DNA from 2 places in the Paenibacillus azoreducens genome. Region 1 is predicted to be linked to the other one. Evidence: riboswitches for the same ligand, from Rfam matches in the RefSeq annotation. Region 1 holds a riboswitch; the other holds the start of a gene.
The links. Region 1 has a riboswitch for magnesium ahead of mgtA (magnesium-translocating P-type ATPase). Riboswitches for the same ligand answer to the same signal wherever they lie in the genome.
Positions count from the first base shown of each region.

Region 2: another riboswitch for magnesium. It lies ahead of mgtA (magnesium-translocating P-type ATPase); the one in region 1 lies ahead of mgtA (magnesium-translocating P-type ATPase).

Region 1 is NZ_AP025343.1:3,818,853-3,834,013, forward strand. It holds gene L6442_RS16775 (SDR family NAD(P)-dependent oxidoreductase) at 1-628, opposite strand, end outside; gene L6442_RS16780 (TetR/AcrR family transcriptional regulator) at 737-1,255, opposite strand; gene L6442_RS16785 (serine hydrolase domain-containing protein) at 1,523-2,545, opposite strand; gene L6442_RS16790 (MerR family transcriptional regulator) at 2,615-3,439, opposite strand; gene L6442_RS16795 (magnesium transporter) at 3,558-3,938, opposite strand; gene L6442_RS16800 (MgtC/SapB family protein) at 3,972-4,682, opposite strand; M-box (ykoK) riboswitch at 4,762-4,929, opposite strand; M-box (ykoK) riboswitch at 5,086-5,259, shown strand; gene mgtA (magnesium-translocating P-type ATPase) at 5,619-8,261, shown strand; gene L6442_RS16810 (AzlD domain-containing protein) at 8,426-8,752, opposite strand; gene L6442_RS16815 (AzlC family ABC transporter permease) at 8,743-9,474, opposite strand; gene L6442_RS16820 (alkaline phosphatase family protein) at 9,963-10,817, opposite strand; gene L6442_RS16825 (undecaprenyl-diphosphatase) at 10,880-11,506, opposite strand; gene L6442_RS16830 (HAMP domain-containing sensor histidine kinase) at 11,622-13,025, opposite strand; gene L6442_RS16835 (response regulator transcription factor) at 13,025-13,699, opposite strand; gene L6442_RS16840 (C40 family peptidase) at 14,062-14,814, opposite strand; gene L6442_RS16845 (alpha/beta hydrolase) at 15,044-15,161, opposite strand, start outside.
Region 2 is NZ_AP025343.1:4,148,290-4,163,450, reverse strand. It holds gene L6442_RS18355 (DUF1700 domain-containing protein) at 1-121, shown strand, start outside; gene pdxK (pyridoxine/pyridoxal/pyridoxamine kinase) at 213-1,040, opposite strand; gene L6442_RS18345 (NTF2-like N-terminal transpeptidase domain-containing protein) at 1,168-1,653, opposite strand; gene L6442_RS18340 (FHA domain-containing protein) at 1,816-2,520, shown strand; gene tnpA (IS200/IS605 family transposase) at 2,723-3,211, shown strand; gene L6442_RS18330 (spore germination protein) at 3,451-4,875, shown strand; gene L6442_RS18325 (GerAB/ArcD/ProY family transporter) at 4,906-5,997, shown strand; gene L6442_RS18320 (Ger(x)C family spore germination protein) at 5,994-7,118, shown strand; gene mgtA (magnesium-translocating P-type ATPase) at 7,257-9,920, opposite strand; M-box (ykoK) riboswitch at 10,309-10,482, opposite strand; gene L6442_RS18310 (stalk domain-containing protein) at 10,640-12,169, opposite strand; gene L6442_RS18305 (deoxynucleoside kinase) at 12,597-13,220, shown strand; gene L6442_RS18300 (deoxynucleoside kinase) at 13,217-13,858, shown strand; gene L6442_RS18295 (hypothetical protein) at 14,031-15,161, shown strand, end outside.

The sequences.
Region 1 (15,161 bases):
GCAAATACACATACTCCCGGGGAACTTTCATATTACCGATAAAAAATGCCGGTTTCCCTGCTGCGATCGCTGCAAGCGTCGCCCCGAGATAAGATGCTTCATTGGCCGTAGGGCCATAATAATCCGGCAACCGGACGATCATTCTTTGTACATGACCCCAACGATCATCAAATATCATCTGCTCAAAAGCAAGCCGTGTCTGTCCTTTTCTCGTATGTGGTTGTTTAGGGTGTTCTTCGGTTACTTTCTCCATCTGTCTTCTTCCATAAGGATAAATGCCATCTACCGCTACAATTTTCAATCTACGCTGGTCGGCCGCTTCCATCACCGATTCTCCCAGAGGAATAAGCTTATCAACCATCTCATTGTAAGGCACATTCGCGCAATGGAATAGAACATCAGCCCCTTCAGCTGCCGCCGCAATGTCCTGAGGCCGGTAAGCATCGCCTGTAAATAATGTCAGATGTTTCGGACTACCGAGCTGCGCGGCAAGCCGTTCTAATTTCGACCGGGAACGTCCAAACGCAATGGTAGCCACTCCCCTCCTGATCAATTCTTCTGTGATAACTGCACCTGTTCCACCGGTTGCCCCTAATACGATTGCTGTTTGCAAGAAAATCATCTCCATCCGATTTGTTTAGTTAGTGATTGATCAATCACTATTTGTTATCATTTTATTACCCTGTTAGTGATTAGTCAATAACTAATTTGAAAATACGGTTCGTTCGTCATTTGCCTAACTTTCCATTAATTCCGGCATATCCAGCGCCATGGAAATATTACATAACATTCCTCTTGCCAAAAACAACAAAGTGCGCTCTTCCGGATGCGGAATCGCAGCATTTCGAAAAGCTTCCAGTACAAGCTCGCGAACCGTTCGGAATCCTTTTTGCATCTCCTCCCGGATGACCTCTGACTGAATGGTCTGGGCCTGCATTTGCAGAAGCATTTCATTGGAACGATCCGCCAATATCTTTTCATAGGCTTCGATTAACGCAGACTCTAATTGCATGGGCCGAGAGTCCACAACCCGTAGGAATGATTGAACGATTCTACCCCAAGATGCTCCTAAGGCAGCAACTAATAAAGCTTCCTTCGTCGGGAAAAATTTGAAAATATAAGGTTGTGAAATTTTGGCTCTTTCCGCTACCTGCGCCGTAGTGGCACGGTAATATCCAATTTCAGCAAAAATTTCGATCGCCGCTGAAATGATTTCTTCTTTGCGATTGACGGATGACGTTTCATGCTTGGACATAATTTATCTGCCTTCACTTTCTTATTTTATTAGTGATGAATCAATTATTTTTTATTATAGTTTAATTGTCCAGAGGCTGCAATTCCATTCCACTAGACGAATTCATTCACGCAGCGATGTAGTCATATTGATTTTCAAGTACTACATAAGGTTAAATTCATTTTCAGTATATCCCGCTCTGTTCCATAAAATTTGACCTGTTTCGATAGCCAGTAATGGAGAAACCCAGCCTTCGTTGGCCGGGTGTTGACTTGGGCGATCATATACTTAGTCCATAATAGCCGGGAAAATATATTCCTTAATCAATGTCCATCGATCTTTGGGATTCATGATGAATTCTGACGCAATGGCTATGACCAGATCTTTGTTTGGAATGCAGCAAATGACATTACCGCCATCTCCCAGTGCCACGTATGCAAAAATTCCGTCCTCTTCGCGCAGCCACCATAGGTAACCGTAATTGTTGGGAGTCATCGTTGTTGACTCATCGATCCATGTCTCCGAAATAACCTGATGATTGTCCCAAATGCCACGGTTCATATATAGAAATCCAAAACGTCCCATATCACGTGGGCTGAGCGTAAGTCCCCATCCACCTGTGGAATTATGGTTTGGGTCTTTAACCCATCCTTTCACGTTTTTTCCGAATAAATCGTCAAACCCAAATGATTTCATTTCAAAATCCGGGATTTCTTTCATGCCGATCGGTTTAAATAATCGTTCGTTGGCAAACTCACGGGCACTTTTTCCTGTGCTGCGAGTGATGATGGCTGAAAGTAGATGCGCCCCTGCTGTTGAATATTTGAAATCTCCAATAGTTCCTTTTTGGCCAAGCATATCCAGCGTATATTTTACCCAGTCGGGCTGCATGCACAATTTGTCCAGCGGTTCTTGCCAGTCAGCAAATGGATAAGGAGCAGTCATCGTGAGAAGATGGCGTATCGTGATTTCTTGTTTTTGCCGATCGGCTGCATCGGGAACGTATTCGGGAAAAAAATCCAGCACCTTCTGATCCACATTTTTAATGTATCCCGTATCTACGGCAATGCCAATAAGGGCGGACATGATACTTTTCGTTACAGATGCTACATGATGCGCGTCATCCGGACCGCAGCCATTAAAATATTTTTCATAAGCAATGAATCCATCTCTCACGATAACAATACCATTTATATTGCTGTACTCGGATTTTATCACAGGTTCAAGCTCTGATAGCTTTTCAGGGTCCATTCCCAAGCTTTTCGGGTCTGTGTCGCGCCATTCTATAGTTGGCCAGTAATCTCTTTGCATTATAGACACCTCTCTCAATACATTTTTCTGTTTTGTCTACCCAGTTCAAAAGGAAAATGGAGTATTGAGCTATTTTTTCTTAACGGGAAAATACACCTCGGTAATCATACCCTCGGCTGCGCTCGCTTGATTGGGATCAGTTACATATACTTCATATGGTGAGCTCACCAATTTATACCCTTCATTTTCTACCCATTCCCTCAGCTTGGCATATACCGATGTCAATTCTGAATACGGCCCCTTTAAAACGGACTTCGCACAAAGCCCGCCAGGCAAATCTCTTGTTCCCTTTACAGGCTCTTTGATCGGGATGGCAAATTCCGTATCGTTGCCGGCAGGATTATACTCAGGGCTGTGATAAATGGTCATTGGCGTACCGAGCAAAGTGAGTTTTTCAGTAGCGGCCTTTTCATAGAGCCTGCCAAAATACGTTCCATATCCTAGAGCATAGTCATCGCTAGTCATCATCTGACGCATATATAGAATATTCATTGGCTGGATCTCAACAAGTTGTACTTCTATATCGCCAAGGTATGACATAATGGGTATGCCCTTCTCTAGATTTAAAATATCATTACTCATTTGTTTTAGAGTATATTCAAAAGCATTTAGCTTTTCCTGTATCTCCCTTCTTTTGCGATTAAGGACAATACCAAGCTTCTCTTCTGACTGATCGTCTTCCCATTCCATAATGGTTTTGATTTCTTCCAGGGAAAAATGATAGGATTTCAAACGGTTGATGAAGAGCATCTTTTTTAGCTGCCTGATGGAATAATATCTATAACCGTTTTCAGGGTTTATTTCATCAGGATTAATCAATCCAATCTCAGCATAATAGCGAAGCGTTTTTGTAGATACTCCGCATATCTTTGAGAATTCTCCAATCGATAGCAAAAGGTCACCTCCATTCTTCATATTTTTAGGGACTAGTGCTCTAATCACTTTATTCAATATCAACCGTACACCTTGCCCTTAGGGCAAAGTCAACTGCAAAAAATATGGATTCCTGCGGTTAAAGAAAGGCGTCTTTTTCCATGCGAGTGAGGAAAAAATCGGCTTCCTTGTGCGTGAGCAGACCGAAAAAATCAGCCGCATCATCAGATGGCAGCTCATTTAGCATATCTATCGCATATTTCCGGTCGAGCTCAACGATAATCTTTTTCTGCATATCCGGATTCAGCTCGCTGAATATTTCACTAAACTCGGTTGGATGTAAAAAAGAATAAATTCGTAAACGTCTGTTATCATCCAAACTCAGAAAAAATTCCGTCTGATCCGTCGGATGCAGATTCAAAAAATCTTTGCGGAAAACCTCTTTATCTCCTTCTCTTAATGCTTGCAGCATATAGTAGGTATACTCTTCTTTATATTCGTATTGATTCAGTTTGATCATCTTCCAACTCTCCTTTAGTTATTTCGTTTCGGTTTATAACTGTTCAACCTCTACGCTTTGTACATGATCGATTTTTTTGATGTAATAATAGATTTCCGTTGTGTATTGGGTGTCAGGTACAGAAAGCGTCAAATCAATAAGCTGGCAGTTCGTATCGAGATCTTTTAACTTCATATACCGAATTTTGTATTCGCCTTTTTTGGTTTCTTCGTTTTGCCCTTTGCGTTCAATCATTTTAATCAATTCGGTCATTCTATAATTCCGCTCAACCACAATCTTAAGCGCCACATCATGCCGGCTGAGGTTCTCAGGTCCAAAGAATCTAATCAGCAGAGGAATAACATTCACTGCCACAATGAGAAGAGTAACTCCGAATATGGCTTCCGCGTAAAACCCAGCTCCGATCGTAATTCCAAGTGCCGATGCTGACCATATCAGAGCTGCGGAAGTTAATCCGGAAATAACCTCATTGCTTCTTCGCAGAATGACTCCTGCTCCGATGAACCCGACTCCGCTTACAATCTGCGCTGCCAAACGCATCGGATCCATATTCGGATGGTTGGCGCCGGCAAATTTCCCGAATGCCTCGATCGATACAATCGTGATTAAACAGCTGGCAATGCAAATGACCATGCTCGGTCGCATTCCAAGCTGTTTCTGTTTAATTTGTCTGTCTACCCCAATAAGCAGTCCAAATAATAAAGCCAAAGTAAGCTTCAACATCATTTCAAATTCCAGGACCATTTGTATCCCTCCCTGCCACACGTTTCAAAGCACAAAAAAAGCACCCTCAACAAATAGGGTGCACTGAAAACAACAATAACGGTGACCTCCATTCGTTGAGTTTTAGCACTGCATGGCATAGGAACTTATGTCCAGCTACATTAAAAACCACCTTATGTCGATGGTTTCTGTTGACCCATTGGCGTCTGTCGACGTTTCTGGGCAGCAGCATTTCTCCATGCAGGAGCCTCACCTAACGAGGTTCATATTCAATTACCAACTCATCATAGTGACAAAAATCCCCTTTGTCAATAAGCAATTTTTTTATTTTAACGGCTGTTGCTGCTAACCATTTCGTCAATGGTGCAATCCATTTTCCTCTTGACAAAGCCAAAAACAAGACATAAGATGGCAGAGGAATTGAATATGTCCTCGTTAGGTGAGGCTCCTATATAAACATAGGCCACTGCCCAGAAATATCGAAAGATGCCCATGGGTTGAACAGGGATTGCCGGATTAAGGCTTTTCATAATGTGGCTAAGGGAATCATTATTCTCTTTACGTTATATAGTGCCAAAACTCGACTAGGGGGAAACGAAGTTTTTTTCGTGCGCTTTTTTGTCCCTCTAGGAGAACTAGAGGGATTTTTTATTTTGTAAAGGGGGGAATTACATTATGGACGGTAGTCCGAGTTATCGATCGTGTCAAAATAATCAAGACCTAATTCAGAGGGAGAACCGAAACTTCTTCACTCTCCAATCTTGTCCATACTTTACTTCCCAAAAAAAGAAACCAAGCGGAGGTTTATTTAAGTATGCGCATTTGATCTGTGAGTGAAAAGAAAACAGTTCAGCACGCTCTCTCTGGCTAACAGGGAGAGCTTTTTTTGTGCCTTGAACTGAATGAAATCGTGAAAGCAGGTTTTAATTTTGAACCTGTGTTAAGGAGGATGGACAAATGAAAACATCAACAAAAGATAAAGAAAAAGTGACACAAGAAATCGCTGAGCGTCTCATTCAAGCATCCGTAACCCCGGAAGAGAATGTGATGAAGGATTTAAAGACCAGCCCTCAAGGTCTTAGCGAAAACGAAGCAAAGAAAAGGCTTGAAAAACACGGAAAAAATCAAATTGCCCATGATAAACCGCCGGCTTGGTACATTCAACTGCTCTCCTGCTTCAAAAATCCGTTCATACTGATCTTGCTTTTTTTAGCCGGATTCTCCTACTTTATGGACGATGATATCGAAGCGGTTGTCATCATTACGACCATGGTTACCATCAGCGTTATGATCACGTTCACACAAGAATTCCGTTCGGCACGAACGGCGGAAAAACTCAAGGCGATGGTTAAAACAACGTCAACCGTAAGCCGTCAATCGGAGCAAAAAGAAATCGACATGGAACTTCTGGTACCGGGAGATATCATCCACCTCTCAGCCGGTGACATGGTTCCAGCTGATGCAAGAATCATCTCATCGAAGGACTTGCATGTTGGAGAATCGGCTCTCACAGGAGAAGCGATGCCCGTTGAGAAAATGGACACTCTTCCTCGCGGCGTATTGGATTTGGCAGGCGCGAAGCAGAATAAACCAATAAATGCCCTGGAACTAAACAATATGTGTTATATGGGTACAAACGTTATCAGCGGTTCAGCTACAGCGGTCGTCGTTTCCACCGGAGCCGATACGTATTTCGGTTCGATGGCTAGTACGCTCATTGGGAACCCCCCTCTTACCAGCTTTGACAAAGGAGTCAAGAGCATAACTTTCGTATTGATCCGCTTCATGCTCATCATGGTTCCGATTATTTTCCTAGTTAATGGATTTACGAAGGGAGATTGGTGGGAAGCCCTTCTATTCGGTTTATCGGTCGCTGTCGGTCTGACGCCGGAAATGCTGCCTGTGGTTGTAGCCGGAAATCTGGCTAAAGGTGCGGCGACCATGGCCCGAAACAAGGTTGTCGTCAAACGCCTGAATGCCATTCAGAACTTTGGAGCCATGGATATTTTATGTACGGATAAAACCGGAACCTTGACTCAGGATAAAATCATTTTGGAAAAACATCTTAATGTTCAAGGCAAAGAAGACAACAAGGTGCTGGAATATGCGTATTTGAACAGTTATCACCAGACCGGGCTCAAAAACCTGTTGGATGTGGCCGTACTGGAGTATGCCGACCTGAACCACGTCTCAGGAGTTGAGACAAAGTATACGAAAATAGATGAGATTCCTTTTGATTTCAACCGCAGACGAATGTCTGTCGTTCTTGAAAAAATAGGTAATGGCCATACACTGATTTGCAAAGGAGCCATGGAAGAGGTTCTCGGCATCTGTTCACATGTGTCTGTCAACGGACGTATCATCCCCCTTACGGCGGATTACACCGAAAAAGTCCAACTCCTTGTCAACCATTTGAACAACGACGGCTTGCGCGTTCTTGCGGTTGCCATCAAAGAAACGGAAGCCCGGGATGAAGCTTACGGTGTGAAAGATGAACATGATCTTATCCTTGTCGGGTATCTTGCTTTTCTAGACCCTCCTAAGGAAACCGCAAAAATGGCGATCCGGGCGCTGAAGGAAAACGGCGTCGACATCAAGGTCATTACAGGCGATAACGCTGCGGTTACCCGTAAAGTATGCAAGGATGTCGGGATTAAGGTTAATGATATTTTACTTGGCAGTTCCATTGATGCTTTAACAGATGAACAATTGGCTGAAATTGCGGAAAAAACGACGGTTTTTGCAAAAGTCAATCCGCTGCAAAAAGCAAGAATCGTTAAAGTGCTGAAGACTAAGGGACATACCGTTGGTTTTATGGGTGATGGAATCAATGATGCGGTTTCCTTGAAAGAGGCGGATGTCGGCATATCCGTTGATACAGCCGTGGATATTGCTAAGGAGTCGGCTGACATTATTCTTTTGGAAAAGAGCCTGATGGTCTTGGAACAAGGCGTCGTTCAGGGGCGCATCACGTTCGGCAATATGATTAAATACATCAAAATGACCGCAAGTTCCAACTTTGGCAATGTATTTAGCGTATTGATCGCAAGCGCGTTTATTCCGTTCCTTCCCATGCTTCCGATTCATCTGCTCATTCAAAATCTGTTTTACGATATTTCGCAGCTCTCCATACCTTGGGATAAGATGGATAAAGAATATTTGCAAAAACCGCAAAAATGGAATGCCAAATCCGTTAGCAGATTTATGATCTTCATCGGGCCGATCAGTTCGATTTTTGATATCACGACGTATGCTTTAATGTGGTATATTTTCTCGGCGAATTCGGTCGATCACCAAACTTTGTTCCAATCCGGGTGGTTCATTGAAGGTCTGCTCTCGCAAACGCTCATCGTACACATGATACGTACCGAAAAAATACCGTTTATTCAAAGCACGGCAAGTGCTCCTGTCGTCCTGTTGACGAGTTTGATTATGACAATCGGCATCTATCTTCCTTTTAGCGGCTTTGGGTCAAGCATTGGTTTGGAACCACTCCCGCTCTCTTACTTCCCTTGGCTTGCAGCAACGCTGTTATCTTATTGCGTGTTAACGCAGTTGGTGAAAAAATGGTACATCCGCAAATTCAACGAATGGTTATAAGGGAAAGGCCTGGCGTAAATTCAACATCCTTTTGAACACAAACAAGGCGATATAGTCCTATGATTTGTAAGAAGACTATATCGCCTTTTAACTTAAAAAGTTGTCTGATGAATATGAGGCCGCCAGCAGGGAAACCTCCGCAGCCAATAAACGAATGAGGAGTATTAAAGCACAAAACGCAGAACGATAATCGAAAGGATACCTACTACAACCGTTCCTAATAAACTTCGCGTAAGTATAGCTGTCGCAAATGTCGGTATAGCCGCTAAGATCTCAATATATTTTTTAATAAAATCAACTTTCCCATCCGCCATGAATAATTCTTGTCCAATCAATGCAGCCATTACGGCAACGGGGACATAATTTAGCCATCGCATGGTCCAATCGGGTAATTGGATCCGGCTAAGTACCACGAGCGGAAGCACCCTTGGAAGGAGCGTCACAATGGATGCCCCCATGATTGCCAACAGGATATGCCATCTTATTTCCATTTTTCCACCACCATTCCGATAGTTGCCGCAGCCACTGTGGCTGCAATGACTGCCATGCTTCCGGATAGGAAAGTGCTTGTTCCCAGCACAATCAAAACGGCGCTAACTGCAACAACCAGATCTTTAATGATTATTTTTCTGCTTATCATCTGGAGAACCAGAAGACCGATAAACATGCCAGTCAGCGCAAAATCCAAACCGAACTTTTCGGGATTTGTAATCCATTGTCCGAAAAACGCTCCGGCTAAAGTGGCGATAATCCAATTGAGATATGCCGTTATATTTAAGCCATGCATCCACTTTTCGCTGATAGATTTTTGATTCATCGCTTTATTTATTGCAACCCCGAATGTTTCGTCCGTAAGCAATGAGCCGATTAAAGTCATTTTAAAGGAAGAAAGTTGGCGGAAATATGGCGATATGGCCGCACTAAGCAAAAGGTGGCGAAGATTCACGATAAAAACCGTGAGAATGATAGCTGTCACCGATCCTTGAGACGCAATCATGCCCGCCATGATAAATTGAGCGGAGCCGGCATAGATCATTGATGACATCAAGGTGATTTCCATTATGGATAGGCCGGAAGTTTTTCCTACAACGCCTGCGGCAAATCCAATACTCAAGTAACCTAACAATGTTGGTATGCAATCTTTGACGCCTTGCAAGAAGCTCTCTTCGCCCACATCAATTTCATGTTTATTTAGTTGAACGTTCTCAGACACTGTTTTATCCTCTATTCCTTTCGATGTTCTCAGATGTTATTTTCAATGACTCTCGGCCTCTCTCTTATTTCCACGAATATAGCAATCCACACTTGTCCCCCTTTTTAATAGTACATAAGAAACACAAAGAGCTTCCCTCGTCTGCATCAATCCGCGACGGGTCAGCCCCTATTTGTTAAGTCTATTTATTCAGTTTATGGCAGGATCGGGTTTATGGCAACCCATAATGTTGAAGTTTTCAGTATCGGATGTCATGCCCATCGATTCCATGTACTGCCGCTTATGTATAGAGATTGGGCTTATCGATCCGGAAGAGTATAACAAAGGCCTGTGGTATGATTATTACAAGAAAGCGGGTCAAAGCACCATTCCCAATGCAAATGAAAACACGGATCACGATCAAACAGTACACGGCTATCGAATGGCAGTTCCGCCAAGTCATTCACACGACTCATTTCCCTTCTCAATGCAGGATGAATACATGAGAATTATTTATTGTTTGTCCAGACGTTGTTAATTGGCTCAGCTTTTGAAGTAGCGCCCACATACGGCAAATGATACATGTCTTCCAGCATCCGAAGCACGTTCAAATGCGTGATCTTCTGATCGTAATTTCCTGGGCGGATATTTTCGCCTACCATAATGGTCGGGATATGGTTGCGGCTTCCATAATCGTCCTCATCCCAAGTCAAAATCAGTAAGCTATGATGGCTTTTCGCCCATTCTACATAAGGTCCCAGGTTATTTTTCAGCCAATTGTCCGCGCTTTGAATCGTTCCGTCATGCATATCATGATCCAGATTGGGAATGACAAAAGAAACGGTCGGAAGTTTGCGGTAATCGGTTGGGAAGTCTGAAAACCTCATATGAGCGGATTCCGGGACGTTGGTAAAGTTCACCCACGGACTATGTTTCCTTCCGTACTGTTTATGGGTGCATACTTTGGAACCGATCGAGGGCAAGTCCTCCGAATATCCCGCAAACGTATACTTATGTTTAATCAGCTCACTAGCCAAATTCGGCGCGTTTAATGTGTGCCCGCAGGAATCGCTATGGATGCCCTGGTTGGATCCTGAAAAAAGCACCAGATAATTAGGCTGGCTGGGGTGATCCGTACCATAGGATTGCGTGAAATACGCCCCCTGCTTAGCCAAGCTGTTCATGTAAGGAGCTGATGGATTTCCGATAATTTTTTTCTGGGAATGATTTTCCTCCATGACGATCACGACATGCTCTGGAGCTGCGGCAGCCTGTTTATTTACGTTGACAGAACGGCTGCCAGTTTTAGCGATTTGGGACTCAGGTTTGCTTTTCTCCGCTTCTGTCGGACTTACGCCTTGCACCCCCGTACAGGAGCACAAGACGATAAGCAATATCAAAACGAACGGTACTTTTCGCAGGTCGATCACTTCCTATGCGTAGAAATTTGGGCTTCTTTTTTCGCATACCGCGGCAAAATTTTCATTTCGTATTTTTCATAAAAATTCAACCCTGCATTCAACCAGTTGGATACTGTTTGGGACCGGTTCACAAGCATGTGAACGACTGCCGCCACGATGACCCCGATCAAGGCTCCACCAAGAATGTCGGTCGGGTAGTGCACACCTGTCCATACTCTTGAAAATGCAATTAAAGCCGCCATAATCAACCACGCTATGCCTTCCTTCTTCCGGTACAAGGCAAAAGAGGCGGCAATCGCGAAAGCCCCAATGGCATGATCGCTGGGAAATGAAGCGTTAGCCGCGTGCTGAATCAGTTGAATGACTGCGTGTGAAACAAAAGGACGGTCCCGGTAAAAAAGATGACCAAGCAGCCAGCTGACAGCAAGTCCACCACAAACCGATATAACGGACTGTATAACCATTTTTCGGTTATTTTCATTTCTTACAAACCAATAAATCAAAAACCCTGCAAAAAACAGATAAAAAGCATCCTCTGCGAAAAAACGCATGAACGGATTTAAAAATGAAGCGGATCTTCCCCATTCGTTGATGGCATGAAATAGTTGATAGTCGATTTGGTCAATACTCATTTTCATTCTTTCTCCTTCTGAAGATTCTAAGCCGGCCTGAGCAGGCCAGGTATGTTTACCTTACAGCATCAAAATGAGAAATTTATGAGAATTGCCTCTAAACATTTTTTTATTTCTACTGCGCGGCCGGAAGCGTGAGCGTAACCCGCGTGCCTTCATTTTCAACACTGGTCATCTTAATTTTCCCATGATAATACTCAATAAGATTTTTGGCGATCGACAGACCTAAGCCTGTTCCTTCGATTTCACGATTTCGGGCTTTATCCACACGGTAAAAGCGGTCAAATACATATTGCAGCTCTGCAGGGGGAATGCCGATGCCGTGATCCTGTACGGATATATAGACTTCATTCTGTTTCACGCGTGAAGTGATATTGATCAGCTTGCTGTCACCTGAATACTTGACTGCGTTTTCGATCACAATGAACACGATTTGCTCCAAATGGAGCGGATTGATTTTGACCAAGCTTCCCTTTTGCTCCAAGGTCAGTTCAAACGAAAATTCCGGATACAGCGTCTCCACCCGGCTTTTAATCTTGGCAAGAAAAGCATCGATCTGGATATATTCGATATGATCGGTTAATGAAGAAGTTTCCGCACGTGTTAAAGCAAGCAGACCTTGTACGAGACCTTTTAACCGGCGAACCTCCAGCAGTGATGCAGTAAGAGACTCTTCAAGTACGGCAGGGTTGTCTTTTCCCCAGCGGTTCAATAAATTTAAATGGCCCTCCAAAATCGTAATTGGAGTCCGCAGTTCATGCGACGCATCGTCTACGAATTGTTTTTGCTGCCGGAAGGACACCTCAAGTTGATCCATCAGCTCGTTGAACAAGCTGGCAAGTTCCGATATTTCGTCTCTGTTTTCAATATTGGCAACCCGTTCTTGAAGGCCTTTTTGTTTTACATTTTGAATGGTGCCTGCAAGGGCCTTAACCGGACGCAGAAATTGCTTGGCGATCGCCCATCCGCTTAAAGCACTGATGCAGACGGCTAAAAACCCTCCAATAACCATGACCCAAAGCAGGGTATCGTTAAAATGGTCGAAAGTCTCCAGATTTATCGCAATTTCGATGGTCCCATGTTCGGCTTGCAGCGCGAAAGGGCCTCTGTATACCAGGATATGATCTTCACCGTGCCATACATCTTTCAAAATTTTTCCCGCAGTTGGGACCGGTGTAATCCAGCTCGGATCAAAGTGGTTCGTGACAAGAAGCAGTTCTTTCCCCTTCGGGTCGATCATGCGGATCATCTGGTCTTTGCCGAGTATATCTCTCATATAAGATTTGGTCTCAGGGAGCATCAAGGTTTTTGCCGCATCGGATTTATCATTCAAATAAGCCTGGACCTGGGTCATCATGGTATGGAGCGTGTCTTGCTCCTGTTTCATCATCCATTGCTTCAGCACGAGGTATTGGGCAAAGTTGTACGTAGCAAACACAAGGAAAATGAGAAGCGTTGCTCCAATCATCAGCTTCCATATAACCGGCAGGCGCCTTAACAAATAAGTTATTCGCTTCATTATCGCATCACGTATCCCATGCCGCGGATGGTTTGAATAATGCTTTCTTCACCTGGCATATCAAGTTTATTGCGCAAGTATCTCACATAAACATCAACCACGTTCGTCTCTACCTGCGAGTCATAACCCCACACTAAATCCAATAACATGTCTCTGGTTTGTACCAGGTTCGGATGCTTCATGAACACCGCCAAAAGATCGAATTCGCGTTTGGTCAGATCTATGACGTTACCGCCGCGGGTTGCTATTCTTGCATCGAGGTCAATCGTTATTTCTTTGAATGTCAATACCTTATGCTCCTGATGTGCTTTAAGATCCATTCGCCGGAATAACGCCCGCATACGTGCAAGGAGTTCCTCAATGTCAAATGGTTTAGCGATATAGTCGTCCGCTCCATTATCCAACCCCGATACCCGATCCTCCAATCGGTCTCTGGCCGTCAACATGATCACGGGCGTGCTTTTTACCGTGCGGAGTCTGCGGCATACGTCAACCCCGTTGATTTTTGGAAGCATAATATCCAGCAATATCAAATCCCAGTCTTCAGACAAAGCCATCTGCAGACCGTTGTTTCCATCATAAGCCGCTTTCACAAAAAAATTCTCATGCTCAAGCTCTAGCTGTATGAAGCGCACCAAACTTTTTTCATCATCTATAATAAGAATCCGTTTCATTTTCTCCTCCTCTAACAATAATGATGCCTGGATACCATTCTAGAGGAAATCCATGAGAAATTGATGAGAAATCCTTTCCGCTCTTTATGGTACCCGAGAAATGCATCGTGATGTATTATTCCAAAGATTAATATTATATAAAATAACCCCGCAAAGAGTATCGGAAAGAATTCCGACGACTCTCGAAGAGAGGCGCTTTTGCGGAGCAAAAGTACTGAGTGACGTGCAGCCTTTGAAGCTTATTCCGATTACTTTACGGGGACCCCGGAAGTTTATACTGGCATGATTGTCTGGATTGTCTGAAATGTCAAAAAAAGCAGAACCTCGTTCGAGGCTCTGCCCTTATACAGATATTCTTCGTCTCATTCGTTCTCTGAATCCGATCTTCCGAAAGTTCTCCCGTGTTTCGAAACATGATTATGTTTTTTCACGTGAGAGACCTTGGTTGTTTGAGGCCATTTGTCTGTGGCCTGCGAATCCGCGGCAAACTGTGCATCTGTAGACTGTATATCCGCGGACTGCTTATCTGCAAACTGCGAATCAGTAGACTGCGCATTCGCCGACTGCGATACTGCGCGAGCTTGTACATTGCCAGGAATGACGCGGCGTGCGGTCATGAAACCTCGGTCCCAAGCGCTTCCCGCAAAGTTGGAAATCGTAACGCCAATGCCGACACGATAGGTATGCAGCAATTGACCATTACCGATATAGATGCTGACATGATTAATAACGCCATCATGATTCGTATCCGAAAAAACCAAATCTCCCGGCTGCAGTTGATTTTTGGAAACCGGCGTCCCTACGGTGGATTGTTGTCTCGAAGACCGCGGAAGATGGATGCCGCTTTGTTTGAATACATATTGGGTAAACGAAGAACAATCGAACTCATCTGTCCGCCCCGATGAAGCTCCGAAATGATAAGGAACGCCCATAAATTGTTTGCCTGTCGCTATAATATTGTCCGCAATGGAACTGTTGGACGAAACTGAAGCAGCATGAACCTGCTGTGCAGGAAGCAGCGCGCTTCCGGAGAAAGCAATGGAGAGACAAAGACCGACTCCGGTCAATACTTTGACGACTCGGTTTTTTTTGATGTTGTTCGTGTTGTTATTCATAAAGTCCTCCCTGAAGTAAAATTAAGGCGTGTCCCTATGAGCCTAACTATTAAAATCGAAAACGAAATGAGAGAGCGAGGGACACGCCGCCCTACACAGACAGTTATAAACGACGAAAATGAAAATTCAATGAGAAAAATTAAAAAATTGTAACTTGTTATAATTTGGATGAAAAAAAAGCCCGCAATTCATGCGGACTTTTAAAACATATATACTGCCTTTTATCAAATTAATTAGATAAGGCAAATACTCGCTTGATTTCTTTTGCTACTTCATTCATTAAATCTTCTGCTTGCGGATACAGACCGATTTTATCCATAAAAGCATGGTCTGTACCATTATACCGA
Region 2 (15,161 bases), 330 kb from region 1:
TGTGGGGGCGATTATCGGAGGTATCGCATACTTTTCCTGGGTAGGTTTGAAAAAATACCTTGCGTTTTTGTCCGAGCGATACAAACAGGCCTTGCCCGGCAATCAATCGCTAAATGGTTAACAGTAAAAAAGGAACAAGATGAAGCCTCCGTCCAGGGTATGGGAAGGAGGCTTTAATCGTTCATCGGGAAGACCGGAACAAACAATCACCTTTACGCTTTGTTTTGTTCTAGGCGATAACCGCCATGAAATACAGGTCCGACATATTCGTTGAACGGATATCCGTTGCGAATCGCCGCCGATACGAAATCTTTCGCTTTGGCAACAGCTTCACGGACAGATAAACCGTTAGCCAAACCGCCTGCAATGGCTGCGGCAAATGTACAACCCGCACCGTGGTTATGGGCAGGCTCGATCTTTGCGGATTCAAGCACCGTAAAGTCTGTACCGTCAAAAAATACGTCAATCGCCTGCTCGCCGTCCAAGGCTTTCCCGCCTTTGACGACGACATTTTGGGCACCAAGCTCATGAATTCGGCGGGCAGCTTCCTTCATATCCTCGATAGATGCAAGCTTGCCAAGACCGGAAAGCACCCCTGCTTCAAACAGGTTAGGCGTAATGACGGTTGCCAGCGGAAGAAGCAAGTCGCGGATTGCTTCGGCACTTTCAGGATTAAGCACTTCATCTTCGCCTTTGCAGACCATGACCGGATCGATCACGACGTTGGTCTGCTTGTTGTCTTTGATCGCTTGTTCCGCTACGCGAACGATATCCACGCTGCCGAGCATCCCGGTTTTCATCGCATCGACAGGGCCGCCTGCGAAAACCGTCTTGAGCTGTTCCGCAACAAGCGCGGCGTCAACCGGATACACGTTGTGATGCCAGCCGTTGTCCGGATCCATCGTGACAATAGTGGTTAAAGCGCTGAAGCCGTATGTACCATACTCCTCAAAAGTTTTGAGGTCGGCTTGAATGCCCGCTCCTCCACTCGAGTCGCTGCCTGCAATCGTTAAGGTCTTGATGATTTTAGACACATTCATTTCCTCTTTTCCTGCAATAAGATATATAACACATAAATCGAGTTGATTATATCAAAAAACGACAATCAGGTGAATCAAAAAGAGTTCCCTATATCTCCGTCGGAATCAAACGAGCAGACTTGCCATCTCACTTTTCAACGGCTTTTGAATTCAGGTTCACTCCATTTGGTAGAAGCAGATTCGGCTCCCACCGGATTCTCCATACTTTCCTGTCTCCGCTATTTTCCTGAATAAGTATAAGTTTATCATTTTCCTGCAGTTCTCCGGCAACAGTGTGCACCTCAGCGGTATAGTCTACCGAATAATCCGATGTTGATTCCATATAAATCGGTGTTCCGGCGTTAATTTCAATGTGGGAGACGCCCATGCCTACGAACGCGGATTTATATTTTTGTACGAATTGTTCGCGGGTCATACCGGATTGCTCCAATGATTCGATGGACATCAGGTTATACAGCCGATCAAAATCCTGATCCTTCAAATGCAGAAAATAATTCTCGACGACCGCCTCCGGCTTTTCTTCCAGACGATCAAAAAAATATACATACATGGCAAGTACGCTCGCAGCCAAAACCGACATCAGACCGTACATTATCGTTTGAGTTCGCTTCACTGTTAAAACCTCGCTTTGAAAAATCTTTCACAGACTGATAGTATATGTTGGAGAGAAAACTTTACTCTTTGACTATAAAACCTGCCTGAAGGGCAAACAATGGAGCAAATCTGATGATTTTATCATTATTGATAACAGGATAAGGAAAGTGGGAGATTGAATTTGCCGGAAATCATAAAAGTTATCGTAGATACTGCCGGCCAGAAAGGCCATGGTTCGTTTCTTTACCTGGAGCCGGGCAAGCGGATTACGATTGGCAGACACGCAGGCGCGGGACAGGATGTTTTGACTATTTATAACCAGCTCGTATCCAAACGGCACTGCTGCATTTACCGCATACATAACGAACTTTATGTGGAGGACTTGGGCAGCAAAAACGGTACCGAACTTAACGGCCAGCGTCTGATTCCGCATCAAAAATATCCGCTGACAACCGAAGACCGGCTGACACTTGTGAGCGGGCTTGTCGGATTGCAGTTGGAAAGCGAAAGCGACTTCGAAGAGACGCGGGAATACAAGATTTCGGAGCTCCTCGACCGTGAGGTGCAGCTGCATGATCATCTGCAAAGCATTCAGGTGGGGCGTGAACATGTGACATTATCAAAAAAGGAATATCAGCTTTTTAAGCTGCTGCACAGCCGCCTGGACCATTTTGTGACCAAAGAGGAAATCATGCAGTATGTGTGGCCTGAACGCTGCATTGAAGATGCCGAGCTGGTCGGAGTCGATGAAGTGAATTCGCTGATTTACCGGACCAACAAAAAATTAGAATTCGGCTTTGTCATCAAGTCCGTCTATAAAAAAGGCGTATACATGAAAAGAGAAGAAAGCGCCTCTGAGCCGCAGATGCATATGCTTCAAAAATAAAAAAGAGCCGCAGGTTTGCGGCTAAGGATTACCGGGAAACCCGTTCTTGCCATAAGAATCGGGTTTTTCTTGTGAAAAGAAAACCATACGCTATGCGTATGGTTCAGGAGAGCTTCAAGCGATGTATCAAAAAAAATTCCTCCCAATGTTACAATAAATTTGGTTCGCCAACCGAATTTATCGAACATAAGGAGGAATACAGATGACATCTGATGTGAACAGTTTAGCACATACAAAATGGAATTGTAAGTATCACATTGTGTTTGCCCCAAAGTATAGACGCCAGGTGATCTATGGGAAGTTAAAACAAGATATCGGAAAAATATTGAGGCAATTATGCGAAAGAAAAAACGTAGAAATCATTGAAGCAGAGGCGTGCAAGGATCATATTCACATGTTAGTGAGTGTTCCACCCAAGTTAAGCGTGTCCGCATTTATCGGATATTTAAAAGGGAAAAGTAGCTTAATGATATTTGATCGACATGCGCATTTAAAGTATCGGTATGGAAATCGGAAATTTTGGTGCAAAGGTTTTTACGTGGATACCGTCGGAAGGAACAAGAAAGTAATTGAAGAGTATATCCGAAATCAATTACAGGAAGATATCGTCGCGGAACAGATAACGATGATGGAATACATTGATCCATTTACAGGAGAAGAAACCAAAGAGAATCGAAAGAAGAAGAAATAGAAGAGCCCCTTTAGGGGTAGCCGGAAAAGTAGTGCAGTTGGCGAATCATTCTATGCCCTTTAAGGGCTGGCCAGTACCAAAGGCTTTCAGCCGCAGAGCAAACCACCCGTTATACGGGTGGTTTTGATTTTTCATTTCAACGACTTATGAGTACTTCTCCTTCAGAAAGGCAATCGAGAATATTTTTACTTCAAATGGGAAAATTACCAATAATAATTCGGAAAGACAGGCGATTTCTCATGAATAAACCATCTCAGACGCTTTTTCCCCGTTTAGATCAAAATATAGGATTCGTGCAAAATGCTTTGTTTCATTCCCATGATATGAAGGTTCGATATTTCCCGTTCGAAGAGACACCGGCGGCGTTAGTGTATTTGGAATCTCTTGTCGATCCGATGTTAATCGAGCGGAATATCATCACCCCCATCAGCTTCGGCAAAGGCAAAAGTATTACCGAGCTTATAACGACGCTCCAGATGGAGGAAATCCAGGAACTGAACAAAGCAATTGAGGGACTTCTGCAGGGGAACTGCTTGTATATTATCGAGGGCGAGGATAAGCTCTATACTCTCAAAACACCGTCACAATATAACAGAAACATATCCGAACCGGATAACGAAGGGATCATTCGCGGCCCACATTACGGTTTTATTGAAAATTTGACCGTAAACCTGCACTTGCTCCGGCAGCAGAATAATGTGCCCGAACTAACGGTACGGTATTACAGTGTCGGCAATACAGTCCCAAGACAGATTGCGATGGTCTATATGCAGGGGCTCTCAGATCCCGAGTTGGTTAAGAAGGTTGAAAAAAGGCTTACCGATATTTCAATTGACACCTGCATGTCAACCGGGTTTATTCAGGAATTGATGGAGGATAATCCCTATACGATCTTCCCGCAGCATTTGAATACGGAACGTCCTGACCATACAAGCTCTTACCTGCTTGATGGGCATGTCGTTTTAATGCTGGATGGCGATCCGACCGCTCTCGTCGTCCCGGCTTGTTTCTTTACATTCTACCAAACGCCGGATGATTACAACAACCGATGGATGATCGCCTCCTTTGTGAGATTTATTAGGCTTATCAGCTTTATCACGGCGTCTTTGCTGCCTGCGATCTATATCGCGGTCGTTTCTTTCCACTCAAACGTGCTTCCAATTCAATTGTTTTTTACGGTCCAAGGTACGTTAACCCGGATTCCATACCCGCCGCTGGTGGAAGCTTTATTTTTGGAGCTGATTTTCGAGCTTCTGCGGGAGGCAGGGCTTCGTCTGCCCAGCCGCGTCGGCCAGACAATCGGGATCGTTGGAGGTTTGGTCATTGGAGACGCGATCGTCAAGGCGGGACTCGTATCTTTCACGATGACGATTGTCGTAGCATTAACGGCCATATCTTCGTTCCTTATTCCGTCCATTGAGATGAGCTCGGCGATTCGAATGGTCAGATTCCCGCTAATGGTCGCATCGGCATTGTTCGGTTTTATCGGAATATCGTTTGGATTGGCCATGTTGTTTATTCATCTGTGCAAACTTGAATCCTTCGGCAAGCCGTATATTTATCCGATCGCCCCGTTAAGGATCGGGGGGTTCAAAGATACGTTCCTGCGCTTTCCGATCTGGAGTATTCGCAAAAAAAAGCAGGGATCTGAAAAAAATAACTGATGGACCGATCATGATGAAGGGAGGGCCCTCATGGTTCAAGCAAAAAAGATATCACTCAGGCAGCTGTTTTTATTTATGATACAAGCCCAAATCGGAGTGGGGGTTCTCTCGTTGCCTTTCAAACTTGCCGAAAGCGCGAGGGGCGGCGAAGGCATCACAGTCTTAGTAACGGGGGTCATCACCCAAATCATTATCTTTATATTTTGGACGCTGCTCAAGAAATTTCCCGGGCTTAATCTGTTTCAAATCTGTCTCCGGCTCTGCGGTCCATTCATTGGCAATCTGGCCATCGCCTGCTACATTGGATATTTTACCTTGCTTGGGGCCAACGTTATGCTTAGCGCAGTAGAAATACTGGAGCGCTGGATGATGGAGGCTACTCCGAAATGGGTTTTACTGTTGTTGTTTGCCATCGCGACATTGTACCTGGCGAAGGAAAAGCTGACCGTGCTGGCCCGGTTTTTTACCTTGTCGTCCATGTTGTTCATTCCTCTGTTCATATTTGTAAGTTATGGCTTAACGCAACCCCATCCCGAGTACATGTTTCCGCTTTTCGAGGCAGGTATCTGGAATATTCTGAAAGCAACGAAAGATGCGACGATTTCCATGTACGGATTTGAGATCATTCTTATCATTTTTCCGTTGATTGACGCTTCGGACAAAAAGAAGCTGTTCGTGGTAAGCATGTCGAATCTGTTCGTCACGCTTTTTTACACATTTGTCGTCGTTACATGCCTTATGGTTTTTAATCCCGGTCAGCTTCGGGTCATCCCTGAACCCGTCATCTATTTGGTCAAGTCGCTTAACTTTTATGTCGTAGATCGTGCGGACGTGCTGTTTCTTCCGATTTGGTCGATCACGATTGTGTGCTCGATCGCCAGTTATACGTATGCCGCTTCCGTGGGCCTGACTCAATTGTTTAAACAGCAAGATCACCGTTTGTTTACGCCATACGTCAAAATAGCGATGTATATCATCGCTCTGATTCCGGTCACTCCAATTGCAATCCGCCTTCTGGATACGATCGCGGAATATGCAGCTTATCTGTTTATTGGCATGATTCCGCTGGTATTGATGATCGGCTCGCTTTTTGTCAGAAGGAAAGAAGGAGGAACCGTATGAAACGGCCAAACGCTGCACTGTCGATGATCATTGTGATTGCCATGCTGACGGGGTGTTGGGACCGCGAATATTTGAAGGATTTGAATCTTGCCTACAGCATAGGCTTTGATCTTACGAAGGACCATAAAATAAAGGAAACGGTCGAGCTGATCATTCCCCCTGAATCAGAGCAGACCGCCACCAAAAATGAAATCCATAGCGGTGTTGGGCTTACTTCGCGGGGCGCCAGCAACGAAATACGGAGCCGGGTCCGGGGCAATATGCGTGTTCTCAAAAACGGGATTCAACTGATTAGCAAAAGTTTGGCCCTTGATGGCATCATGGCTCCAATGGACGTGAATTTCAGAGATCCCGGCAACCCGATCGCCAATGTGCGTATGGTTGTTACCGAACATGAAGCAGGCGAAATCATTAATCAAAAAAAAGTCGGCGTGCTTAAAATAGGGGATTTTCTTACGCAAAAAATCAATAGTTTGGAAAAAATGAGCCTTTTTTATCCGCCGGAGACGGTGGATTCGGTGTACAGAGCCTTATTGGATCCGGGACAGGATTTCGCGCTTCCTTACATCACCAAGAAAGGGGAAGAGATCATTGCCAAAGGCGTGGCTTTATTCCATGATCAGTTTTACAGCGGCTCGCTGAATACGGATGAATCCATCGTTCTTGTATTGCTTAAAGGGCGCAGGGGAGACAGTGCACGCTTAACCAAAAAAATCGATATCAATCCTTCCGATTCGACTCACGGCGAAATCAGCTTTAATGTCGGCAAGAAAAAGATCAAACGGAAATTTAAGGTGTACGTATCCAAAAACGGAGACGTGCATGTCAACTTGAGCATTAAACTCAAAGCCATTGTCGAGGAATATACCGGGGCAACCCCGCTGAATGATAAGGCAATTTCGAGGGTGAATAAGGAACTGTCCGACATTCTGACAAAAGAAGCCCAAGATGTAATACGGAAGATCCAGAAGGCGAACTGTGATATATTTGGCGTGGGCAGACATCTGATCGCATATCATAATCATGTATGGAAGCAAAAAAATTGGGCGAAAGATTACCGCGACGTTCAATTTCATACGAAAGTCCAAGTTTCCGTCATTAGTACGGGCGTTATCCAGTAGTCTACAGGAGATGTGGGAGATCCCCGCGGACCGGCATTAGAAAGCGTCTAACGACATACTCTTGAAGAAGACAGACCGCATTTAGCGGATGTTTTTGACCGCACCCGGAACATTCCGGGCAGCGGTCATTTTCAAATTTTACAGCCAATCTCCGAACTTGCGGATATACAATTTTTTCACGACTTGAGTCATCAGACAGTAGCCTAGCAGTATCGCGATCAACCATGGAAAATATGCCAGCGGCAGCGGCTGCAATCCCACGCTCGTTCCGAGCGGCGAGAACGGGATGCAGATGCCGATTGCCATAATCAGACTGGTCAGCATAACGACAGGGGTGCTGGCCGTGCTTTGAATAAACGGAATTTTCTCCGTGCGAATCATGTGAACGATCAGCGTCTGTGACAGCAATCCTTCAATAAACCAGCCTGACTGGAACAGCCCCTGTGAATCCATGGAATTGGCCGAGAAAATATACCACATCAAGGCGAAAGTAGCGATATCGAAAATCGAGCTGATTGGCCCGATGAACAGCATAAAGCGGCGGACGGATCTGGCGTCCCATTTTTTCGGCGTGCTTAGATATTCTTTATCCATCCGGTCCCATGGAATCGAAAGCTGTGAAATATCATACAGCAGGTTCTGAATGAGCAGATGAATCGAAAGCATAGGCAGAAAAGGGAGAAAAGCGCTGGCGACGAGCACGCTGAACATATTGCCGAAATTCGAACTTGCCGTCATTTTGATATATTTGATCATGTTGCCGAAAATCTTGCGGCCTTCCATAACGCCTTTTTCGAGTACCATCAAACTCTTCTCGAGCAAAATGATATCCGCGGATTCCTTGGAAATATCCACCGCCGTGTCAACGGAAATGCCAACATCGGCTTCTTTGAGCGAAATCGCGTCATTGATGCCGTCGCCCATAAATCCGACCGTATGGCCATTGCTCTTAAGCGCGCGGACGATTCTCGCTTTTTGCATCGGGTTCACTTTGGCGAAGACGTGGAATCTCTCGGCCGCATCGGCCAGCTGCTTATCGCTTAACGCTTCGATGTCGTTTCCAAGTATCATCTGATTGGCGCTTATGCCGACATCCCTGCACACTTTCAAGGTAACTGCCGCATTATCACCCGTTATGATTTTAACGTTTACGCCAATTTCCTTTAATGCGCGGATGGCTTCCTTGGCCGTATCTTTTGGCGGGTCGAGAAAACCGATATAACCGGCAAGCACAAGATCTTGTTCATCCGAGACGCCGTAATGATCTTGGTGATCCGTCAACTGCTTCACGGCGACAGCGATGACGCGTAGACCGTCCGCATTCATTTTGTTCACTAGACCCAAGGCTTCTTCCGAAATATCAGATGTCATGGGTGCGATTTGTCCGTTATCCTCGACATGGGAGCAGATGCTGATCATTTCTTCGATGGCGCCTTTGCAGATAAGCAAATGTGAGCCATCCTGCTGCTTCAGGATGACGGACATTCGGCGCCGGTTGAAATCGAACGGAATTTCATCGATCTTGCTGTACTTTTTATCGGCCCTGCGCAGCGTATCCGAAGAAGCGGCTTGTTCCAAAACGGCGACATCCAGCAGGTTTTTTAGTCCTGTTTGATAGAAGCTGTTCAAATAAGCCAGAGTCAAAGCACGTTCATGATCACGGCCATGAATATCGAAGCTTTTATGCAGCACGATTTTGTCCTGTGTTAATGTTCCGGTTTTGTCTGTACATAAAATATCCATTGCCCCTAAGTTTTGAATGGCGCTAAGACGTTTGACCACCACTTTGTCACGGGCCATGCTGGCTGCGCCTTTGGCGAGATTGCCGGCGACGATAACCGGCAGCATTTCCGGCGTAAGACCAACGGCAACGGAAAGACCGAAGAGCAGGGCGTCCCACCAATCCCCCTTGGTGAAGCCGTTGATCAAGAAGATGATTGGAACCATGATCAGCATGAAACGGATCAGCAGAAACGTAATGCTCTTAACGCCCTTGTCGAAGCTGGTCAATGGCGGTTTGGAGAGGAGCGTGCTGGCCATCGATCCGAAGTAGGTATTTGCTCCGGTCGAAAGAGCTACACCCGTAGCCGACCCGCTGATGATGTTGGTTCCCATATAACATACGTTGCTCAGTTCAAGCGCATTGGCAGGTTTCGTATGCAAACGTCTCCGGCTCATTTGCTGGATCCCGCGCGGCAATGTGTCCATTTTTTCTACGGGCATGGCTTCTCCGGTTAATGCCGATTCCCCAACATGAAGATCCTTAGAGGATATGAGGCGCATGTCTGCCGGAACCATGTCTCCCGCAGACAGATGGATGATATCGCCGGGCACGAGCAGTTCCATATCGATTTCCTTTTTTTCCGTGATCCCATTGGGATTGCGGCGGCTTACCGTCGCCGTTGCTTTGACCATCGCTTTGAGCTTCTCGGCGGTCCGGGCCGAGCGATACTCTTGCGTAAATGTGATGATGGTGCTGACGGCAACCATGGTTGAGATAATCGATACGGCTTCAATATCATGATCGACGACATATGAGAAAACCGCAAGCGACAGCAAAATAAGAATAAACGGATTTTTGAAGCTGGAAAGAAGCTGGATATACCAGGCCGGCGTTTTTTCGTGGGCGATTTCGTTTTTGCCGTGCTGGAGCAGTCTCTTTTTTGCTTCCGTTTCGCTCAGTCCTTCCGGGCTTGAGGCCAGATCATCCATCAGATCTTCCTCGAATGTGATCGATGCCTGGATCAGACGTTCGGCGATTTCTTTGTTGAATTTTTCAATGTTTTTTTTAGGTTTCATCATGGGTAATACCTCCCGGTTCGGCAAAACTTCACTTGTGATAGCTGCCTGATTCATTTTGCATTAAAGTGAAGTGAAGTGGACGCAAAAAACGCTCTCCCCGCAACCAGAGAGAGCGTTTCGTCCGAACCGTAGGCAAAGGGCGGGCATGTCAAATAAGCATACTTAAATACAGCCCGATTGGTAGGCTAGAATCGAAAGTATGGGGAACATGCATGAGCGAAAGCATACGGCGCTCTCTCTGTATAGTTACAGGAATCAGATTTTTCGAAAATATACTATGACTCGGTCCACTATCCATTGAACATGTTCCCCCCTTTATGATTACAACTAAAAAATCCCCCCGAAAGACCTGGAGGGATCGAATAAACGCGCACACAAAAAACATTGACGTTTTCCCCCTGGTCGAGTTTTGGCACTATACAACGTAAAGAGATGCTTTCATCTCTTAGCCACTTTATGAAAAGCCTTAATCCGGCAATCCCTGTTCTACCCATGGGCATCTTTCGATATTTCTGGGCAGTGGCCTGTGTTTATATAGGAGCCTCACCTAACGAGGACTATTAAATTACTTCGCAAGCTTAATCCTAATTTTGAATCTTGTCAAGTGTAAATTGCATTTATTTCGGAAAGCTTGCCATGTCTTACTACCCATTTTCAATATATGCCGGACGAATTGGGAACGTACCGGGGATATTCGTTGATATTTTGCAGTATCATGCTTATCGGCTTTGAATGTTCAGTTCGGAGCGCGTGGAATCCCATTTTACGTCAAAGCCCATTTCTTTGAGCAGGGAAGCGGGGATCATAGTTGCACCGTTCTCCGTGTAAACAGGCATGGGCAAAGTAATACTCCTTCCATTCATTTCAGCTTCAGTTTGTGATGACTTGAAAGCCACAGTGACTTGCTTATATTTGAGACAATACGTGCTTCCGTATGCGGAAGAGGTGACTACAAGATCGGCATCAAGCGCTTTTGCAATGTCTTTAACCGGTATGCTGACTAGATTCTTATCCATGATGGCGGGAAAAGAGGAAACGAGCAAATTGCCGTTGACTTTTACTGTAACCGGCGTTCTGACCTTTTCGGGTAAATACACCATCCCATCGGTTTTGTTTTGTGGCACGCCGACCTCATACCATTTATTCCCTCCCCAGCCCCACACTTGCCCGGTGGAATCAATCGCCAAGCTGTGGTATTCTCCGGCGGCAATGGAGTTGATTCCTCTCAAGCCGTTAACTTTCCCTTCCTTACCTGCAGGTTTCTTCCCATATGTCCATACATCGCCCCGTGTGGTAAGCAGTACGGCATAGCCGTCCGCAGCCTGGATTTGCTTTACCTTTAGTTCTGGAAATATTTTGGAAGGTTTGGCAGATAGTTTCAAGACCGATGAAGACATGTCGAGTGTGCATTTCCAGGCCGTTCCGGCGGCATCAATTCCATACATTTGACCGTTAGAGGCAGTGGAGATCTGTTTAAATGCCGGAATGCCGGCAAGTCGGGCAGGAGGTGATAATTTCAACTTGTTATCTTCGAATTTATTGGAAAAAATCCAGAGAACACCTGCCGAATCAAGAGCATAAACCTTATTATCAGCGACACTGATGCTTGTAATCTTCGCTAATCCTTGCACTCTCACCGGCGTGCCGGGCTCGTATGTTTCTTGATTTCGTGTCCATGCCCATACTGTACCATCACGTTTCAAGGCATAGTTAACGCTCCCCATAGCCGAAACCTGGGAAACATCCGTTAAAGCGGGAATTTGGCGGGGGGTTTGCGTTTCTGTAGAACTATCAGATTTTTTTCCCCATTCCCACACGGTTCCGTCTTGCTTCACCGCAAGCTGGTAACCGGAGCCGCTGGTTGCAATCGATACAATGTCTGTGAGATGGTTCAATCGTACAGGGGCGCTTATGCTTGCGACTGCTGCATCCGGCAGGCCAAGTTCACCAAGGAGGTTGCGTCCCCATGTCCATACGCTTCCGTCTGCCCTCAATCCGACAGAATAGTAAGTGCCGGCTGTTACTTGAATAAATGCGGTTCCGGCAGTGGATTGACGAATGGAAGCGGATGCTGCCGATCCCGAAGAAGTAACGGAAGAATCTGCAGAAGTAGTGGAAAAAACATCATTAACAGGCAGAGCACCTGCTGCGGATAAGGAAGTTCCTCCTGCAAATATTGCCAAACCGGCAATCAAAACCGCAGCTGAGCGATGTCTAATAGCTGTAGAAGAATTATAATATTTGTGCATGTCCAAGTCCTCCCGAAAACCATATATTGGTTCATTGATGTCGTTTCAAATTACATAGACGGTTTTGCTTGCTAAAAGTTACTGAGGTTTATAAAAAAAGACTTACGTTACAAATTTCATATTCTCTGAGTGAACCGGCATGGGACTCACAATAAACCTCTGAAACTTCTCAACAAATCTCTAAAACTATACCCTGTTTCGGTAGAGAATGACTCAGAGCTACCTGAAAGTAACTATTAGACCAATAATCCGGGCGAACCCGGACCAATGGTTATTCAACTTTTTCCTGTTATTTTAGCACAAATAATGTATGGATATTTCTTACCCGCCCAAAAAAGTTTCTCTGAGCAAACCGCCTTGGCTGTGATACAATAGATAAGTTGATTTTGGAGAAGCATGACCGTGATTGGGGAGGAAGGCATCATACATGAAACGAACGCCATTTATTGCTGTTGAAGGTCCGATCGGAGCGGGGAAAACGACGCTGGCTTCGATGCTGGCGGAGAGAATCAAACTGCCGATCATCAAGGAAATCGTAGAGGAAAACCCGTTCATCGATAAATTCTATCGGAACATGGATGATTGGAGTTTCCAGCTCGAGATGTTTTTTCTCTGCAATCGGTACAAGCAGTTGAAAGAAACCGCAAGCGAATATATCAATCAAGGAAAACCTGTTATTTCCGACTATCATATTTATAAAAATCTCATATTCAGCAACAGGACCTTAAGCGGTATTGAGAGGGAAAAATACCGGCAAATATATCATGTCCTGACGGATGACCTGCCAAAGCCGAATATCATTTTCTATATCAAGGCCAGCCTGGATACGCTTCAGCAAAGGATTGCCAAACGGGGGCGGACTTTCGAAGATGGGATGGATCCGGGTTATCTGCAGCAGTTGATAGAGGATTATGATGCCGCAATGGCAGACCTTGCAACGCGCGAGCCTTCCACCGTTATCATTGCGATTGACGGAAACGCAGTCGATTTTGTCGAAAACAAAAAACAATTTGAAGAGATCGTCTCTCAACTGAAGGAGCATATGGAATGAACCAATATCATATCCCGGAGAATGCCATTATTACGGTGGCAGGCACTGTCGGCGTCGGCAAATCAACCTTAACGGCTGCTTTGGCGGACCGGCTGGGCTTCAAAACTTCGCTGGAGCAGGTTGAACATAATCCGTATCTGGAAAAGTTTTATCATGATTTTGAAAGATGGAGTTTCCATCTGCAAATTTTTTTCCTGGCGGAACGGTTTAAAGAACAGAAAAGGATTTTTGAATTGGGCGGCGGATTTGTTCAAGACCGCTCCATTTATGAAGATACCGGTATCTTCGCCAAAATGCATGCGGATCAAGGCACCATGTCGGAAACGGATTTTGAAACCTACACTAGTCTTTTTAAAGCCATGGTGATGACTCCGTATTTCCCGCATCCTGACGTGCTGATTTATCTTGAAGGCAGCCTGCCGTCGATTTTGAACCGGATCAAGGAACGCGGCCGCGAGATGGAAATTCAGACGGACGTTTCGTACTGGGAACGGATGTATGAGAGATATTCGGCCTGGATTCATGAATTTGATGCATGTCCGGTACTGCGCTTAAATATCGATGATTATGATGTGCATGATCCCGAATCCATGTCCGGCATATTGATGAAGGTTGGAGAAATCATCCGTCGATCATAAAGGAACAGGAATAAACGAAAGCTGGCGAATTATACTGCCCGCTTTCGTTTTGTTTTAACAAGCAAATAACAGCCCTCGAATTTCCAATTCGTACTTCTGACTGATTGTCCTCTCAAAAAGTTCGCTGTACAGTGGATCTTATACGTTACGCATGCAGCGAAAGGGTGATGGGATGAAGCCGAACGTTGGGGACGTTTATTGTGTATACATCGAAAAACTGCGCCAGTATACCGCTTGCCAGATTACGGGGGTTAAAGCGGAGGGGAAGTCCAAATCGCATGACCTGGTGGCGCTCTTGGAACTGGATTGGACCGGGGAAGAGCTGCCTCGCGAAGACGAACTGGGGAAGATGCAGCCATTGTATGGCGATTTCTTTTTTTGGGACAAAAATTTGGAACTCAGCTATGTTGGAGGAAACGTGCCGAAGAATTATATAAAAGTCGGCAATATTCCTCCGATTACAGATGGCAAAACGAATAGTTACGGAACATGGAACGTCGGGGACAGCATATACAGGCAGCTGAGATGGGAAGCTATCCCGGAAGAACGCCGAAAGGCGTTTAAGGAAGCAGCCAATGACAATTCGATGGTCGAAGTGGGAGGACGGAGTCTGCAAAGATCGACCCACTTCATTGACGATGAAGTTTTGCAGGGACTTGATGATTGGTCAGAGCTGGACAAGCTGCCATGTTTGACCCGGATCATAGCCAAAAAACCTTATGATTCCCTGTTGTCGTTCGTGAACCGTAATCCGTTCATTAACGAACTGCAATGGGAGAATCATGGATGTAGGGTCATCGATGTAAAGAGCAGTAATTTGGAGAGAATCATGTTGCAGGTTGAATTGCTAGAAGAATTGCATCTGAATCCAAACGCCGGCCAGCTTTCTTTATATGGTTCTGATTCAGCCGGATTAACGATTTACGCCTATGAAGGCGGACGATGGATGACGGCCAACTTTTCTGAAGGAAAACCTTTCGGCCGCGGCCTTGAACGACTTGGCGCCCTCCATTTGAATGGCATCCAAGAGCTGGATATGCGGCAAATCGTACAATGCTACCCGGCTCTTAACGAATTGCGCCTGTGGGGAAAGCCGGGAATGGTCACGAATATGGAGAGCCTTGCCCAACTTGTCGGGCTGAAATATTTCAGCACATTCGACCTCTTTGGATTTACCGGCGAACAGTTTCCTGAACCCGATCAATTCCCGCAATTGACCTGGTTATGGTTGACCAGTCTGCCTGCGGATACGGCCAAAGCGGTTAAGGAAAAGTATAAAAAAGAAATCGGCAAAGGCCTGGAT